Regions from separate parts of the Rahnella sp. Larv3_ips genome, predicted to be linked through region 2. Evidence: predicted binding sites of a transcription regulator. Region 2 holds the regulator's gene; the other holds the start of a gene.
The links. Region 2 encodes sigma-54, which starts transcription at its own class of promoters, with help from an activator protein. Its sites were predicted from a motif close to GTTGGCACANNTTTCGCTNT; they were not measured.
Positions count from the first base shown of each region.

Region 1 (8,166 bases), on a different contig from region 2:
GTTTGCCGGCGTATTCAGCAAACTATGGCCGAAAACAACCTGGTGGAAACTGGCGCTTGCCGCGCCCGCCCTATGGCAAATCACCGAGTTTTTGCGTGGCTGGGTGCTGACTGGTTTTCCGTGGCTGCAATTTGGCTACAGTCAGATCGACGGTCCGCTGAAAGGCCTCGCGCCGATCACCGGTGTTGATGGCATTACGCTGCTGCTGACGTCGTTGAGCGGCCTGCTGGTTTACGCATTCCACCAGCGGCGCATCACGCCGGGAATCATTGCGCTGGCCATGTTATTGCTGCCGTGGCCGTTGCGTTACGTTCACTGGTATCAGGAACAGACGGACAAAACGGTGGATGTCGCGCTGGTTCAGGGCAACATTCCACAGTCGATGAAGTGGGATCCGAAAGCGCTGGAAAGTGCTTTGCAAACCTATCTGGATCTCAGCCGCCCGTACCTTGGCAAAGCCAATATGATCATCTGGCCGGAATCAGCAATTTCAGATATTGAATCCGATCAGCAAGCCTTCCTGAGTATGGTGGATAACATCTACCGCTCGCACGGCACGCAGCTGGTTACCGGCGTTATTGATGCCCGTCGCAATGAAGAAGGCATGAAGGTGTATAACAGCGCCATTGTGCTCGGCGGCGAGCAGTCTTACCGCTATCCGGACGACAACCGTTTCAATAAACATCATCTGGTACCGTTTGGGGAATTCGTGCCACTGGAAACCATACTGCGCCCTCTGGCACCGTTCTTCGATTTACCGATGTCGGGGCTGACCAGCGGGGCGTACGTCCAGAAACCACTGATGGTCAGCGGCCTTAATCTGACCACCGCGATTTGCTATGAAGTGGTATTTGGTGAACAGGTGCGCGATAACCTGCAACCGGATACTAACTTTCTGCTGACGATTTCCAACGATGCCTGGTTCGGCCATTCGATTGGTCCGTGGCAGCATTTCCAGATGGCGCGCATGCGTTCACTGGAACTGGGGCGCCCTCTGCTGCGCAGCACCAACAACGGTGTTACCGCGGTTGTGAATGCGCAGGGTGACATTACGGCCGAAATTCCGCAGTTTACACGCCAGGTGCTGAACGTGAAGGTTACGCCCACTACCGGCATGACCCCTTACGCACGCATGGGCTGGTGGCCGGTGTGGTTTGTGACCCTGCTCATGGCCGTTGTGGCTATCTGGCTGGGACGTCGTAAAGGCCAGATCATCCCCTGATGTAAGTCATCAATAAGCCCTGTTAAGACAGGGCTATACTGTCAGGCGCCTTCGGGCGCCTGTTCTTTTTTGTCGCAACCCCTTCCCTGCCTGCAAAACCCCTCCCTGTTACCTGCTGCCGATTGTTTGAAAGGCGGTATTAAGCGCTGAATTTTAATTTGCCTTCGAAGTTAAATCAGGCCAACTGGCACGCGTTTTGCTACATCTGTTTGAAAGATATCTGATTAGTGACATTTTTTGACGTCTTGCATCATTTTGGTACAAAAAGGCTGTTCCTCATGCACTTTTGAAGTGCATAGCCTGTTGTCTGCTTTGATTTGGTGCGCGCCCCGTCTCAAAAAAGAAACAATGTTGTTTCATAAATTTCACATTCAGTTATTTTCTAGCTTCATATGACGAGGCATTAGCACTTTCTGATCCCTGAGTTTGGATCCCTAATGACAGCAAGGAGTTGGACATGCAATTGCGCAAATTGGCGTTATCAGTACTGTTGGCAAGCGTTGCCGCAAGCAGCTTTGCCCACGCGGAAGAACTGACCGGCACTCTGAAAAAAATTAAAGATAATGGTGTTATCGTCGTCGGTCACCGTGAGTCCTCGGTGCCATTCTCTTACTACAATAACGAACAGAAAGTCGTAGGTTATTCACAGGACTATTCCAACGCTATCGTTGATGCAGTCAAGAAAAAGCTGGACCTGCCCAACCTGCAAGTAAAAATGATGCCAATCACCTCGCAAAACCGTATCCCGCTGCTGCAAAACGGCACTTACGATTTTGAGTGTGGTTCAACCACCAATAATCTGGAACGTCAGCAACAAGCGGCCTTCTCAGACACCATCTTCGTTATCGGCACCCGTCTGTTAGTCAAAAAAGGCTCAGATATCAAAGATTTCTCTGACCTGAAAGGCAAAACCGTCGTGGTCACCTCCGGCACCACCTCTGAAGTGCTGCTGAACAAACTGAACGAAGAGAAGAAACTGGATCTGCGCATTATCAGCGCCAAAGACCACGGTGACTCTTTCCGTACGCTGGAAACAGGCCGTGCGGTTGCGTTCATGATGGATGATGCACTGCTGGCGGGCGAACGTGCTAAAGCCAAAAAACCTGATAACTGGGAAATCATCGGTACGCCGCAGTCGAAAGAAGCTTACGGCTGCATGATGCGTAAAGACGATGCGGAATTCAAAAAACTGGTTGATGACACCATCGTGAAGGCGCAAACCTCCGGTGAAGCAACCAAGTGGTTTGAAACCTGGTTCAAAAAACCTATTCCTCCGAAAAACCTGAACATGAACTTTGAATTGTCTGACGACATGAAAGCCCTGTTCAAAGCACCAAACGATAAAGCACTGTAATAGTAAGCAGACGGGTAGTACCGGGTATTAAAAATAAAGGCTGGCCAACCAGCTTGTGATGATGGTCCGAAAGGACAGACAGACCAGATGCGGGGTGGTCGTTCCCCACCCCGCATTTTTTCCGCCACTCACCCATGTTTATGGTTACGTCATCACTCAGAGGGGTAGTTTATTACCCGTGTCATGGAGTTTTTATGTCAATAGATTGGAACTGGGGCATCTTCCTGCAAGACGCCCCCTTCGGCAATACCACCTATCTGGGCTGGATTTGGAATGGATTTCAGGTCACGGTCGCGTTGTCGATTTGTGCCTGGATTATTGCCTTCTTCGTCGGCTCCCTGTTCGGTATTTTGCGTACCGTCCCCAACCGTTTTCTCTCCGGCATCGGTACCTGTTACGTTGAATTGTTCCGTAACGTGCCGCTGATTGTGCAATTCTTTATCTGGTATCTGGTGGTGCCTGAGCTATTGCCGGAAAACATCGGCATGTGGTTCAAATCAGAACTCGCGCCGAACGTGCAGTTCTTCACTTCTTCCGTTATCTGTCTCGGCCTGTTTACCGCTGCCCGCGTGTGCGAGCAGGTACGCGCCGCCATCCAGTCGTTACCCAGCGGACAACGCAATGCCGGTCTGGCGATGGGGCTGACGTTGCCTCAAACCTACCGTTATGTGCTGCTGCCAAATGCCTACCGTGTGATCGTTCCACCGATGACCTCCGAGATGGTCAATCTGGTGAAAAACTCCGCCATTGCCTCAACCATCGGTCTGGTGGATATGGCGGCACAGGCCGGTAAGCTGCTTGATTACTCTGCGCATGCGTATGAATCATTTACTGCCATTACCGTCGCCTACGTCCTCATTAATGCGGTGATTATGCTGCTGATGCATTTTGTAGAACGTAAAGTCCGCCTGCCGGGCAACATGGGAGGTAAATAAATATGCATGAATTTGACTGGAGTTCTATTGGCCCCGGCCTGCCCTATCTGTGGCAAGGCATGGTCATTACCCTCAAGATCACCTCACTGGCGATTGTCGTGGGGATCCTCTGGGGTACCCTGCTGGCGGTAATGCGTCTGTCGACCTTCAAACCGATCAGCTGGTTTGCCTCGGCGTACGTCAATCTGTTCCGTGCGGTTCCTCTGGTGATGGTGCTGTTGTGGTTTTATCTGATTGTGCCGGGCTTTCTGCAGAAAGTGCTCGGGCTGTCACCGAAAACCGATATCCGCCTGATTTCCGCGATGGTGGCATTTGCGTTATTTGAAGCGGCTTATTACTCAGAGATTATCCGTGCAGGGATCATCAGTATCGCCCGCGGGCAGTCTTCTGCCGCACTGGCGCTGGGCATGACCCAGTGGCAGTCGATGAAGCTAGTTATCCTGCCGCAGGCCTTCCGTGCGATGGTGCCTTTGCTGCTGACGCAGGCCATCGTGTTGTTCCAGGATACCTCGCTGGTCTATGTGCTCGGCCTCGCAGACTTCTTCCGCAGCGCCTCCAACATTGGTGACCGTGACGGTACGCTGGTGGAGATGGTGTTGTTTGCAGGACTTATTTACTTTGTTATCAGCCTTTCCGCTTCCTTGCTGGTGCGCTATTTGAAGAAAAGGACCGTTTCATGATTTCACTGAAGAATGTTTCTAAATGGTACGGGCACTTCCAGGTGCTCACCGATTGCAGTACCGAAGTTAAAAAAGGTGAAGTTGTGGTGGTGTGCGGGCCGTCCGGGTCAGGGAAATCGACGCTGATTAAAACCGTTAACGGCCTCGAGCCCGTGCAAAAAGGGGAGATTCTGGTTAACGGCACACAGGTGAACGACAAGAAAACCAATCTGGCGCAGCTGCGGGCGAAAGTCGGCATGGTGTTCCAGCATTTCGAACTGTTCCCGCATTTGTCCATCATTGACAATCTGACGCTGGCTCAGGTCAAAGTGCTGAAACGTAATCAGGCGGAAGCAAAAGACAAAGGGCTGAAACTGCTGGATCGTGTGGGGTTATCTGCGCACGCCAACAAATTCCCCGGTCAGCTTTCCGGAGGACAGCAGCAGCGCGTGGCGATTGCCCGTGCACTGTGTATGGATCCTATCGCCATGCTGTTTGACGAACCGACCTCCGCGCTTGATCCGGAAATGATCAATGAAGTGCTGGACGTCATGGTTGAGCTGGCAAACGAAGGCATGACGATGATGGTGGTGACCCACGAAATGGGCTTCGCCCGCAAAGTGGCTAACCGCGTGATCTTCATGGATGAAGGAAAAATTGTGGAAGATCGGAATAAAGACGACTTCTTCAATAATCCGCAATCCGATCGTGCCCGTGACTTCCTGGCAAAAATTCTGCACTGATAAGATGATTCAGCCTGCCACCGGGAGAACCCGGTGCAGGCTGACTTATCAATCAAGGTTCAAAAGCATGGCGTGAAAATTCAGTATGTCCGCATTTAGGGCATTTACTCAGGATTTCAGGCGTATACACCGCCAGGCTGAACTGGCAATTCTCACACACCAGATTCCCCAGCCCCACCACTTCCCCGCTGTGATACACACCGTGATGATTCACGTCTTTAAAGACTTCTTTCCATTCAAGCTGCGTTTTGTCGGTCATGTCCGCCAGCTCTTTCCACAGACTTTCTTTCAGTACCCGCATAAACACGCTGTCGGTGCTGTCATCAGCGACGGCCTGCTGGTTCTCGGTATAATTACGGGCAAATTCATGCAAATCACGCCGCACGGCGGAGGTTAACTGTTCAATCTGGATTTCAGACAGCTTGCCTTCCTCCTGCAAACGTACGCGGGCATCCTGTACCAGCGCACTGATATCACGTTCACCATTTTTTAATCGCTCAGTCAGCGAAGTGACTAACTGACGGTAATTTTGGGTAATATTGCTCATCATTTCCTCTCCTTGAACACACATAACCGTTCACCCGGCAGTTGCTTACTTGTCTTTATTTTAGTCGTAAATCCCTGATCCGTGGCGAAGATTATCCCGGCCTGCTTCGCAGATTGTGAATAATGGGCCATATGCGGGCAGAAATCCCCGTTAGCCCGTCGCTGGGTGTTGTTGCTGCCTCTGCTTATCGGCTATGCTATGCGGATCTTTTGATTAAAACTTTTTGAGCTACAGGCGTAGCTGTTTTCACTCACAGGACCACCGGCCGCCATGCAAGAGCAATACCGTCCAGAAGACATCGAGTCACACGTTCAGCTTCACTGGCAAGAGAAGCAAACTTTCAAAGTTACCGAACAGCCTGGCAAGGAGAAGTACTACTGTCTCTCCATGTTGCCTTACCCGTCAGGCCGCCTCCACATGGGGCACGTGCGCAACTACACCATCGGTGACGTGATTTCCCGTTATCAGCGCATGCTCGGTAAAAACGTTCTGCAGCCAATCGGCTGGGATGCATTCGGCCTGCCAGCTGAAGGCGCGGCGGTGAAAAACAACACTGCCCCTGCGCCATGGACGTACGAAAATATCGAATACATGAAGAACCAGCTAAAACTGCTGGGCTTCGGCTATGACTGGGATCGCGAAATTGCGACCTGCAAACCCGATTACTACCGCTGGGAACAATGGTTCTTCACCAAGCTGTATGAAAAAGGCCTGGTTTATAAGAAGACTTCCGCGGTGAACTGGTGCCCGCATGATCTGACCGTTCTGGCGAACGAACAGGTGATTGACGGCTGCTGCTGGCGTTGTGATACCAAGGTAGAACGCAAAGAAATTCCACAGTGGTTTATCAAAATCACCGATTACGCCGATCAGTTGCTTAACGATCTGGACACGCTGGAAAGCTGGCCGGAGCAGGTGAAAACCATGCAGCGCAACTGGATTGGCCGTTCCGAAGGCGTGGAAATCACTTTTGACGTGGCTGACAGCGACGAAAAAGTGACGGTTTACACCACCCGTCCGGACACCTTCATGGGCGCGACTTATGTCGCCGTGGCAGCGGGTCATCCGCTGGCGCAACAAGGTGCACAAAACAATCCCGCCCTGAACGATTTCATCGACGAATGCCGTAATACCAAAGTGGCCGAAGCAGAAATGGCGACAATGGAGAAAAAAGGCATGGCAACCGGCCTGTTTGCTATTCACCCGCTGTCCGGTGAAAAGCTGCCAATCTGGGTCGCTAACTTCGTTCTGATGGAATACGGCACCGGCGCAGTGATGGCCGTTCCGGGTCACGACCAGCGTGACTGGGAATTCGCCACCAAATATAACCTGCAAATCAAACCGGTTATCCTGAACGCCGATGGCAGCCATCCTGAAATCACCGCAGAAGCGATGACCGAGAAAGGCACGCTGTTCAATTCAGGCGAATTCGACGGGCTGAACCACGAAGACGGTTTCAATGCCATTGCTGACAAACTGGTTGCTCAGGGTGTCGGTCAGCGCAAAGTTAACTACCGTCTGCGCGACTGGGGGGTTTCCCGTCAGCGTTACTGGGGCGCCCCTATCCCGATGATCACGCTGGAAGACGGCACCGTGATCCCGACACCAGAAGATCAACTGCCGGTCATTCTGCCGGAAGATGTGGTCATGGACGGCATCACCAGCCCAATCAAAGCCGACCCTGAGTGGGCAAAAACCACCGTGAACGGCATGCCGGGTCTGCGTGAAACCGACACCTTTGACACCTTCATGGAGTCTTCCTGGTACTACGCACGCTACACCTGTCCGCAATACGACGAAGGTATGCTGGATCCGGCTGCGGCCAACTACTGGCTGCCGGTTGATCAGTATGTGGGCGGTATCGAACACGCCATCATGCACCTGATGTACTTCCGCTTCTTCCACAAACTGATGCGCGATGCGGGTCTGGTTGATTCTGACGAACCGGCTAAACGTCTGTTGTGTCAGGGCATGGTATTGGCTGATGCCTTCTATTACACCGGCAACAGCGGCGAACGCGTCTGGGTTTCCCCGGTAGATGCCACCGTTGAGCGTGACGAGAAAGGCCGTATCACTAAAGCGACCGACCCGCAGGGCCGTGAGCTGGTGTATGCCGGTATGAGCAAGATGTCCAAGTCTAAAAACAACGGCATCGACCCTCAGGTTATGGTCGAGAAATACGGCGCAGACACCGTACGTCTGTTTATGATGTTCGCTTCTCCGGCAGAAATGACGCTGGAATGGCAGGAGTCCGGCGTTGAAGGGGCTAACCGCTTCCTCAAACGTGTCTGGAAACTGGCCTTTGAGCATTCCCAAAAAGGTGCCACCGCCGCGCTGGATGTTGCGTCACTGAACGAAGCGCAGAAAGATTTGCGTCGTGATGTGCATAAAACCATTGCGAAAGTGACCGATGATATCGGCCGTCGTCAGACCTTTAATACCGCGATTGCCGCTGTGATGGAACTGATGAACAAGCTGGGCCGTGCGCCGCAGGAAAGCGAACAAGATCGCGCCCTGCTGCAGGAAGCCCTGCTGGCCGTGGTTCGCATGCTTTATCCGTTCACTCCGCACGTGTGCTTCAGCCTCTGGCAGGCGCTCAACGGCGAAGGTGATGTGGATACCGCACCGTGGCCACAGGCTGATGAACAGGCTATGGTCGAAGACTCCAAACTGGTCGTTGTGCAGGTGAACGGTAAAGTGCGTGCT
Region 1 covers NZ_MJIB01000005.1:425,687-433,852, forward strand. The annotation lists gene lnt (apolipoprotein N-acyltransferase) at 1-1,222, shown strand, start outside; gene ED901_RS10780 (amino acid ABC transporter substrate-binding protein) at 1,680-2,576, shown strand; gene ED901_RS10785 (amino acid ABC transporter permease) at 2,771-3,511, shown strand; gene gltK (glutamate/aspartate ABC transporter permease GltK) at 3,514-4,191, shown strand; gene ED901_RS10795 (amino acid ABC transporter ATP-binding protein) at 4,188-4,913, shown strand; gene ED901_RS10800 (zinc ribbon-containing protein) at 4,966-5,460, opposite strand; gene leuS (leucine--tRNA ligase) at 5,731-8,166, shown strand, end outside.
Region 1: ED901_RS10780 (amino acid ABC transporter substrate-binding protein) is a predicted target of sigma-54. The motif match lies at 1,406-1,425, and genes of this name have one in related genera.

Region 2 (8,166 bases):
CGAAAGCATACAAAGGCCGTAAGGTCGTTGAAGATGTCAGCCTGGCAGTCAATTCAGGCGAAATCGTCGGATTACTTGGCCCTAACGGTGCCGGTAAAACCACCACCTTCTACATGGTGGTCGGTATCGTACAGCGTGACGCTGGCCGAATCATCGTTGACGACGAAGACATCAGCCTTTTGCCATTGCATACCCGCGCACGTCGCGGCATTGGTTACCTGCCTCAGGAAGCCTCTATTTTCCGCCGCCTCAGCGTGTTCGACAACCTGATGGCCGTGCTGCAAATCCGTGACGACCTGAACAAAGAACAGCGCAATGATCGCGCCAATGAGCTGATGGAAGAATTCCATATCTCTCACTTGCGCGATAACCTCGGCCAGTCGCTGTCCGGGGGTGAACGCCGTCGTGTGGAAATTGCCCGCGCACTGGCAGCCAACCCTAAGTTTATCCTGCTGGATGAACCCTTTGCCGGTGTTGACCCGATTTCCGTTATCGACATCAAAAAAATCATTGAGCATCTTCGCGACAGCGGTCTGGGCGTTCTGATCACTGACCACAACGTCCGTGAAACGCTCGACGTGTGTGAACGCGCCTATATCGTCAGTCAGGGCAAGCTTATCGCCCACGGCACCCCAGCCGACATTCTTGCTGATGAACAAGTGAAACGTGTTTATCTTGGTGAAGAATTCCGTCTGTGATCTGCGCCGCCTGAAGCGCGCCTGTTTCGCTTTACACTGAAACAGGCCGTTTCTGACCGAAGTGTTGCCGTTCGAACTCATCTACGGATATAAAGCCAAGATATGAAGCAAGGTTTGCAACTCAGATTCAGCCAACAACTGGCAATGACTCCTCAATTACAGCAGGCAATCCGCCTGTTGCAATTGTCCACGCTTGAGCTCCAACAGGAGATCCAACTCGCGCTGGAGAGCAACCCTCTGCTGGAACAAACCGATCTTCACGATGAGATCGATGCGGTCGAAACCGCTGACAGTGAAGGTCTGGATACCCGCGAGGCTCTCGAGCAAAAAGACATGCCCGAAGAGTTACCGCTGGATGCGACCTGGGATGAAATTTACACCGCCGGAACACCGTCCGGTACCGGTAACGATTACAGCGACGACGAACTGCCCGTTTATCAGGGTGAAACCACCCAGACGCTTCAGGATTACCTGATGTGGCAGGTCGAACTGACGCCGTTTTCCGACACCGATGCGGCTATCGCGACCTCGATTGTCGATGCGGTGGATGACACCGGATATCTGACGATTTCTCTCGACGATATTCTCGAAAGTATCGGCGATGACGACGTCACGATGGACGAAGTGGAAGCCGTGCTCAAACGCGTTCAGCGTTTTGATCCCGTGGGTGTCGCCGCACGCGACCTGCGCGATTGTCTGCTGATTCAGCTTTCCCAGTACGTCCCGGAAACGCCTTTCATTACAGAAGCCAGGCTTATCATCAGCGAACATCTGGATTTGCTGGCGAACCATGATTTCCGCGCACTTATGCGTTCAACCCGTCTAAAAGAAGATACACTGAAAGGAGCGATGCTCCTGATCCAGTCTCTTGATCCGCGACCGGGCCAGTCGATCAACACCGGCGAATCCGAATACGTCATCCCGGATGTGCTGGTACGCAAAGTGTCCGGTGTCTGGACTGTCGAACTGAACTCAGACAGCATTCCGCGACTGAAAATCAACCAGCATTATGCTGCGATGGGCAATTCGACCCGCAGCGACAGCGACGGGCAATTTATCCGCAGCAATTTGCAGGAAGCCAAGTGGTTGATCAAAAGTCTGGAGAGCCGCAACGACACACTGCTGAAAGTCACGCGCTGCATCGTTGAGCAGCAGCAGGCGTTCTTTGAGATGGGTGATGAATACATGAAACCGATGGTGCTGGCCGATATCGCCAGCGCCGTGGAAATGCACGAATCGACGATTTCACGCGTTACAACGCAGAAATTCCTGCACAGCCCGCGTGGCATTTTCGAACTGAAGTATTTCTTCTCCAGCCACGTCAGTACTGACAGCGGCGGCGAGGCATCGTCCACCGCGATCCGGGCGCTGGTGAAGAAATTAATTGCAGCGGAGAATCCTGTAAAACCGCTGAGTGACAGTAAGTTAGCTACCCTGCTTTCCAATCAGGGAATTATGGTGGCGCGTCGTACTGTCGCAAAATACCGAGAGTCTTTGTCCATCCCGCCCTCAAACCAGCGTAAACAGTTAGTTTGACCTCAACAGAGAAGGAAGACATTATGCAGCTCAACATTACCGGACATCACATTGAGATCACCGATCCCCTGAGAGAATTCATCACGATGAAACTGGCGAAGCTCGAACAGTATTTCGACAGGATAAATCAGGTGTATGTGGTGTTAAGCGTTGAAAAAGTGCAGAAAATCGCGGAAGCGACGCTGCATGTGAACGGAGGCGAGTTGCATGCCACCTCGGAGCATCAGGATATGTACGCAGCGATTGACGGCCTGGTTGATAAACTGGCGCGCCAGCTGAACAAACATAAAGACAAACTGAAACAGCACTGACATTCATGTAGCCAACCCTGTGCTACACACCTTCGGGCATCGGCTTGTGACCTTCGGGGAACGAGCCGATATAGCTTTAAGGGTGAATCAGTGCAAAAGTGAAGATGACATGATCAACGATACTGCAATGCAATTAACGTCGGTGCTGAATGCCGAATGCACCAAAAGCGGCGTTCATTGCGCCAGCAAAAAACGCGCGCTGGAAATCATCAGCGAACTGGCTGCCAAACAATTGAATTTGTCGCCACAAGTGATTTTCGACGCCATTTTGACCCGTGAGCGTATGGGCAGCACCGGGATCGGTGCCGGGATCGCCATCCCGCACGGCAAGCTGGAAGAAGACACATTACGCGCCGTCGGCGTGTTTATTCAGCTCGATCAACCGATCGCGTTTGACGCTATCGACAATCAGCCGGTGGATCTCCTTTTTGCCTTGCTGGTTCCGGCAGATCAATGTAAAACCCACTTACACACCTTGTCTTTAGTGGCCAAAAAATTGGCTGATAAAACAGTGTGTCGCCGTCTGCGCGGAGCGCAAAGCGACGAAGAACTGTTCCAGATAATGACAGAAAACGAATAAATTGATGATTCCCGGCAACGCGCCGGGAAAGTGAATTCTGAACACTGAATGCCAGGGGAGTGACACCATGGTGCTGATGATTGTCAGCGGCCGTTCCGGTTCCGGGAAGTCGGTTGCCCTAAGGGCATTAGAAGACATGGGATTTTACTGTGTGGACAATCTGCCGGTGGTTTTACTGCCGCAGCTCGCCCAGACACTTGTCGAACGCAATACGTCTGCCGCCGTCAGCATTGACGTGCGCAACATGCCAGAAACACCGGAAGTGTATGAGCATGCGATGTCACAACTGCCTGAGAGTTTTTCGCCGCAGTTGCTGTTTCTCGACGCAGACCGCAATACCCTGATCCGTCGTTACAGCGATACCCGTCGTCTGCACCCGCTTTCCAGCAAAAACCTGTCCCTTGAAAGTGCCATCGATGAAGAAGCCGATCTGCTCGAGCCATTGCGCTCCGCCGCCGATCTGATCATCGACACCTCAGAAATGTCGGTTCATGAACTGGCAGAAATGCTGCGTACCCGTCTTCTGGGCAAACGTGAGCGTGAACTGACGATGGTCTTCGAATCCTTTGGCTTCAAACACGGCCTGCCGATTGATGCCGATTACGTGTTTGACGTGCGTTTCCTGCCAAACCCGCACTGGGATCCGAAACTGCGTCCGATGACCGGCCTTGATAAACCGGTGGCGGCGTTCCTCGATCGTCACACCGAAGTGCACAACTTTATCTACCAGACCCGCAGCTACCTCGAACAATGGCTGCCGATGCTGGAAACCAACAACCGCAGCTATCTGACCGTCGCCATTGGTTGTACCGGGGGTAAACACCGTTCGGTGTATATCGCAGAACAACTGGCCGACTATTTCCGTTCCCGCGGGAAGAATGTGCAATCCCGCCATCGCACGCTGGAAAAACGCAAATCATGACGGTGAAACAAACGGTAGAAATCAAAAACCGGTTAGGCATGCACGCCCGTCCGGCCATGAAGTTGTTTGAACTGGTGCAGAGTTTTGAATCGGAAGTGATGCTGCGCAATGGCACAGGCATAGAAGCAGAAGCCAGCAGCGTGATAGCACTGCTGATGCTCGATTCCCCGAAAGGTCAGCAGATCGAAATCGAAGCCACCGGCCCCGATGAAGAGCAGGCGCTGACCGCAGTCGTGAACCTGATCAATTCAGGATTTGACGAAGACTAAGACTCCTCACTCTTAGTCATAGTCTTCGTCATAGTCATAGTCATTGGCGTTGCAGCAAGGCAGCCAGCGAGAGACTCCCGATGAGCTGACATCAGTCAGTGATTCGGGTGAACGAACGCCACTGCGGCGTCAGGGATGCAGGCTAAATGCGGGAAAGGCAATCTATTGCAATGGCCTTGAAGCTTTCAAAATTTTCACTGCTCAGTAAACGGCTCATCGAACGCTCCCGCACAAACGTCACGAACAAATCGTAAATCGCCATCGCTTCTTCGTAATCGGCCTTGCTGATGGCCAGCAGGAAAATTACGTGCGCCGTCTCCCCTTCTCCCCAGGCAATGCCCTGCGGCGAGAGCAGCGTAATCACCACCGTTTTCTTCGCCAGCAGCCCCAGCGAGTGCGGCAGAGCAATGCCTTCGCCCAGCATGGTCGAAACGATTTCCTCACGCTCCACCACCGACGGATAAAACGCCTGATCGACATATCCCTCGGCCTCCAACTGCGAACACACATGGCGGAATAATTCCGCCTGGGTCATCGGCTCGTTGACGATCATGAAGTGTTTTTCGTCGAAGAATTTTTCCAGCATATAAGGCCGTGTGCGATCGACCAGCACCAGCTTGCCGAGCTGTTCCATCTGGTATTCGGTCGGGAACGGCGACAGCACCACCACCGGCTTATTCTTCTCGCTGATACGGGCGTTGGAGATAATAAAATCTTCGTCGATGTGCTCCAGCTTCTCGTAATCACGCAGCGTCACAATCTGTTTCATTACCAGCTGCGGATACTTACGGCTGATCTGCGCCTGGATCATGCGGATGGTCGAATTGCCGGTGTCGCACACCAGCATCACCTGCGGATGGCGCTGATAACCGATATTGTAATGCCGCTCCAGCCCGACGCCGATGTGCAGCACCAGAAAACCGATCTCGTTTTCGCTGAGGGTATACGGCGTGTATTTCCCCCAGCTGGACACCGCCGCCAGCGTGACGTCATAGGCCATCGGATAATGCTGTTTGATGTTGTTCAGCAGCGGATTGGGGATATTAATCTGGTATTTCACCCGCGTAATCATGGTCTTGATGTGCGTCAGCAGGTCGGCGCGCAGCTGCTTATCACCCTGAAGATCGTAGTTATAGTGCGAGTTGATATATGAAAGAATGTAATCGACCAGCGATTCGTCATCGTCGGCATTAATGTCGGTCGGCAGAATTTGCTGCACGCGACGGGCAGCGATATTCACCCGCAGATAGGCTTCTTCAGAAGCCGGGATTTCCTTGCCGACGAGATTTTTCAGCTCAGCCGCCAGCCGTACAGAAACCTGTTTCACCGCCGGGTCGCCGTCTTCGGCATCAAAATCCGTCAGCGGATAGCCGCCGGTAATGCGCTTGATGGCGACCGCACAATAGAGGATCAGATACTGCTCGCCTTCATCGGTCAGCTGAATGGAGGACTGCGTCAGCAGCTGATGCATAAAGCGCGTCAGCGGCACCAGCGCTTCCGGTTCCAGACTTTCCGCTTTCAGCAGCGGATTCGCCTGTTCTTCAGCATCCAGCTGGAACAGCAGATCGGTCAGACAGGCGCGGATCGCCAGCTCTGCACCAAACAGCTTCATGCCATAACGCGGCTTGGTTTCAATATTCAGGTGGTAGCGCGCCAGATGCTCCCTCACCTCAGCCATATCATTTTGCAGGGTTCCCCGGCTGACAAACCATTCATCGGCCAGATCTTCCAGCTTGAGTGAAAAAGCTGAGGTCAAAAAGCGGATCAGCAACGTTTTCACCCGTTCGGCGGCGGTGCGCGGCGTCGGGTTCGGTTTACGTTGCGTCGTGTGCTGTAACGACGAGAATAGCGCCTGATCGTCGATTTTCAGCTGATACCCGCTGCCACGGCTGTGAACAAAGCTTGCACCGTAGTCGGCGATGATTTCGTTGAGCGAGGTGATGTCAGCACGCACGGTACGCGTTGACACCGCCAGACGCTTCGCCAGCTCGTCCTGAGGCAGGGTTTCGGTCTGTAACGCGTCGAACAATTGCGCCAGCCGTTGATTGGGAAATCTCACCATGGTTTTTCCAGTTCGTTTCAGCGAGGCCCCGTCCACGGCAATGACTGGCCGTGGACGGGGTTTGTTTCTGCTGCGCCGGTTAAGGCGCAATCACCATTTGCGACGGACTGCCGACCGCCACGTAGCTGTCGACAAACGTCAGTTTGCCGCTGTCCGGCGATACCTTGAATGTAGTGATGTTATCGCTTCGTTGATTCATTGCGTAAATATATTTGCCATCCGGGGACAGGGTCAGCGTTCTCGGGTAATCGCCCCGCGTCCAGGTTTCCCCGCTCCAGGTCATTGCGCCTTCGCCGGTCACGGTGATCTGCGCAATGCTGTTGTGCAGGCGGTTGGCCACGTACAGATGTTTGCCGTCTTTGCTCAGCACGATGCCAGCCGCAAAGTTGGTGCCTTTGAAACCGGCGGGCAGCGAGGACAGGCTGTGCAGTTCCGTCAGCGTGCCTTTGGTTGCATCAAAGCGATAACTGGTCAGCGTCGAGGCTTCTTCGTTGATCAGGAAAACCACGTGGCCGTTGGGATGGAAAACAAAATGACGCGGCCCGGCGCCTTCCGAAGAGGCTTTGATGAACGGCGGATCGTTAGCTTCCAGCGCGCCGCTCTCGCCGTTGAGTTTCCACTGATAAATCCGATCCAGCCCAAGATCCGTGGAGAAGGCGAACTTACCGGAAGGATCGGTGGCGATCATATGCGCGTGGGGTCCGTTGTGGTCGCTGATGGCAAAACTGCCCTCCGCGGCGGCGGCCGGTTTGCCCGCGCCCGCCGGACCGGCATCCTGCTGGCTGTTACTGGCTTCGCTCAGTTTTCCGCTGGCCTCCACCGGGAACACCGCGACCACGCCGCTGATGTAGTTCGCCACCAGCAGATGTTCGCCTTTTGGCGTCAGTGACAAGTACACCGGCCCCGCGCCCTGTGAATCCACCTGATTAATCAGCGTCAGGCTGCCGTCTTCTGGCGAAATGCGGTAAGCCGCCACGGATCCGTGTTCACCGCCGTTGTAATTGTCAGTTTCACTGCCGATAAACAGCGTTTTGCCGTCGTGGCTGAGTACCATCTGCGCCTGATTGGGCAACTGGCTGGCGAGGGTTTTATCACTCAGCGCGCCGGTTTTCGGATCGAATGTAAAGCGGTAGACACCTTCCCCGTTCGGGTTGTAGGTGCCGACATAAGCAAAATGCGAAATCGTCGAATTCATTGTTTTTTCTGCTGCATAGAGCGGCATGGCAGACACTGCCAGCATCGCGGAGGTTAAACCTGAAATCAGAAACCAGTTTCTCATACATTTCCTCAGAATTTGGGACTGTCAGACAAGAGAACCCTGCACCCGCGCAGTGAACGGGGGATGCAGGGTGTTTAACCGCGCAGACGGCTTACCGCGCAGGAAAGGTCAGGACCTTCAGCCCAGCAGTTTTTTGACGCTGGCCAGCAGGGTTTTTACATCCTCAGGGCGGGTATGACCCGACGCGCTGTCGATGATGGAACTGTAGATATGCGGGATGATTTTGGTCACGCCCGCCGCCAGCGCGATGTCCATGATCGGCTCGAAGTTTTCTAAATCGATGCCGCCGGTCGGCTCCAGCCAGAAATCCTGTTCCGCACAGGCACGGGCCACCGCCGCGAACTCGTCACGGGTTTTCAGGCCGCCCATCGGGAAATATTTCACCGAGCTGCCGCCCATGTCTTTGAGCAGCGCAATGGCGGTTTCCACCGGCACGATGGCGTCAGCAGAGGCTGAACTCAGCGGTCCGGTATTGATCTTCACGAAGCCGACTTTACCGGTCGGTGAAA
Region 2 covers NZ_MJIB01000003.1:391,374-399,539, forward strand. The annotation lists gene lptB (LPS export ABC transporter ATP-binding protein) at 1-698, shown strand, start outside; gene rpoN (RNA polymerase factor sigma-54) at 801-2,234, shown strand; gene hpf (ribosome hibernation promoting factor) at 2,258-2,545, shown strand; gene ptsN (PTS IIA-like nitrogen regulatory protein PtsN) at 2,655-3,125, shown strand; gene rapZ (RNase adapter RapZ) at 3,193-4,047, shown strand; gene npr (PTS phosphocarrier protein NPr) at 4,044-4,316, shown strand; gene ED901_RS01850 (transcription antiterminator) at 4,459-6,378, opposite strand; gene ED901_RS01855 (lactonase family protein) at 6,458-7,657, opposite strand; gene ED901_RS01860 (KDGP aldolase family protein) at 7,775-8,166, opposite strand, start outside.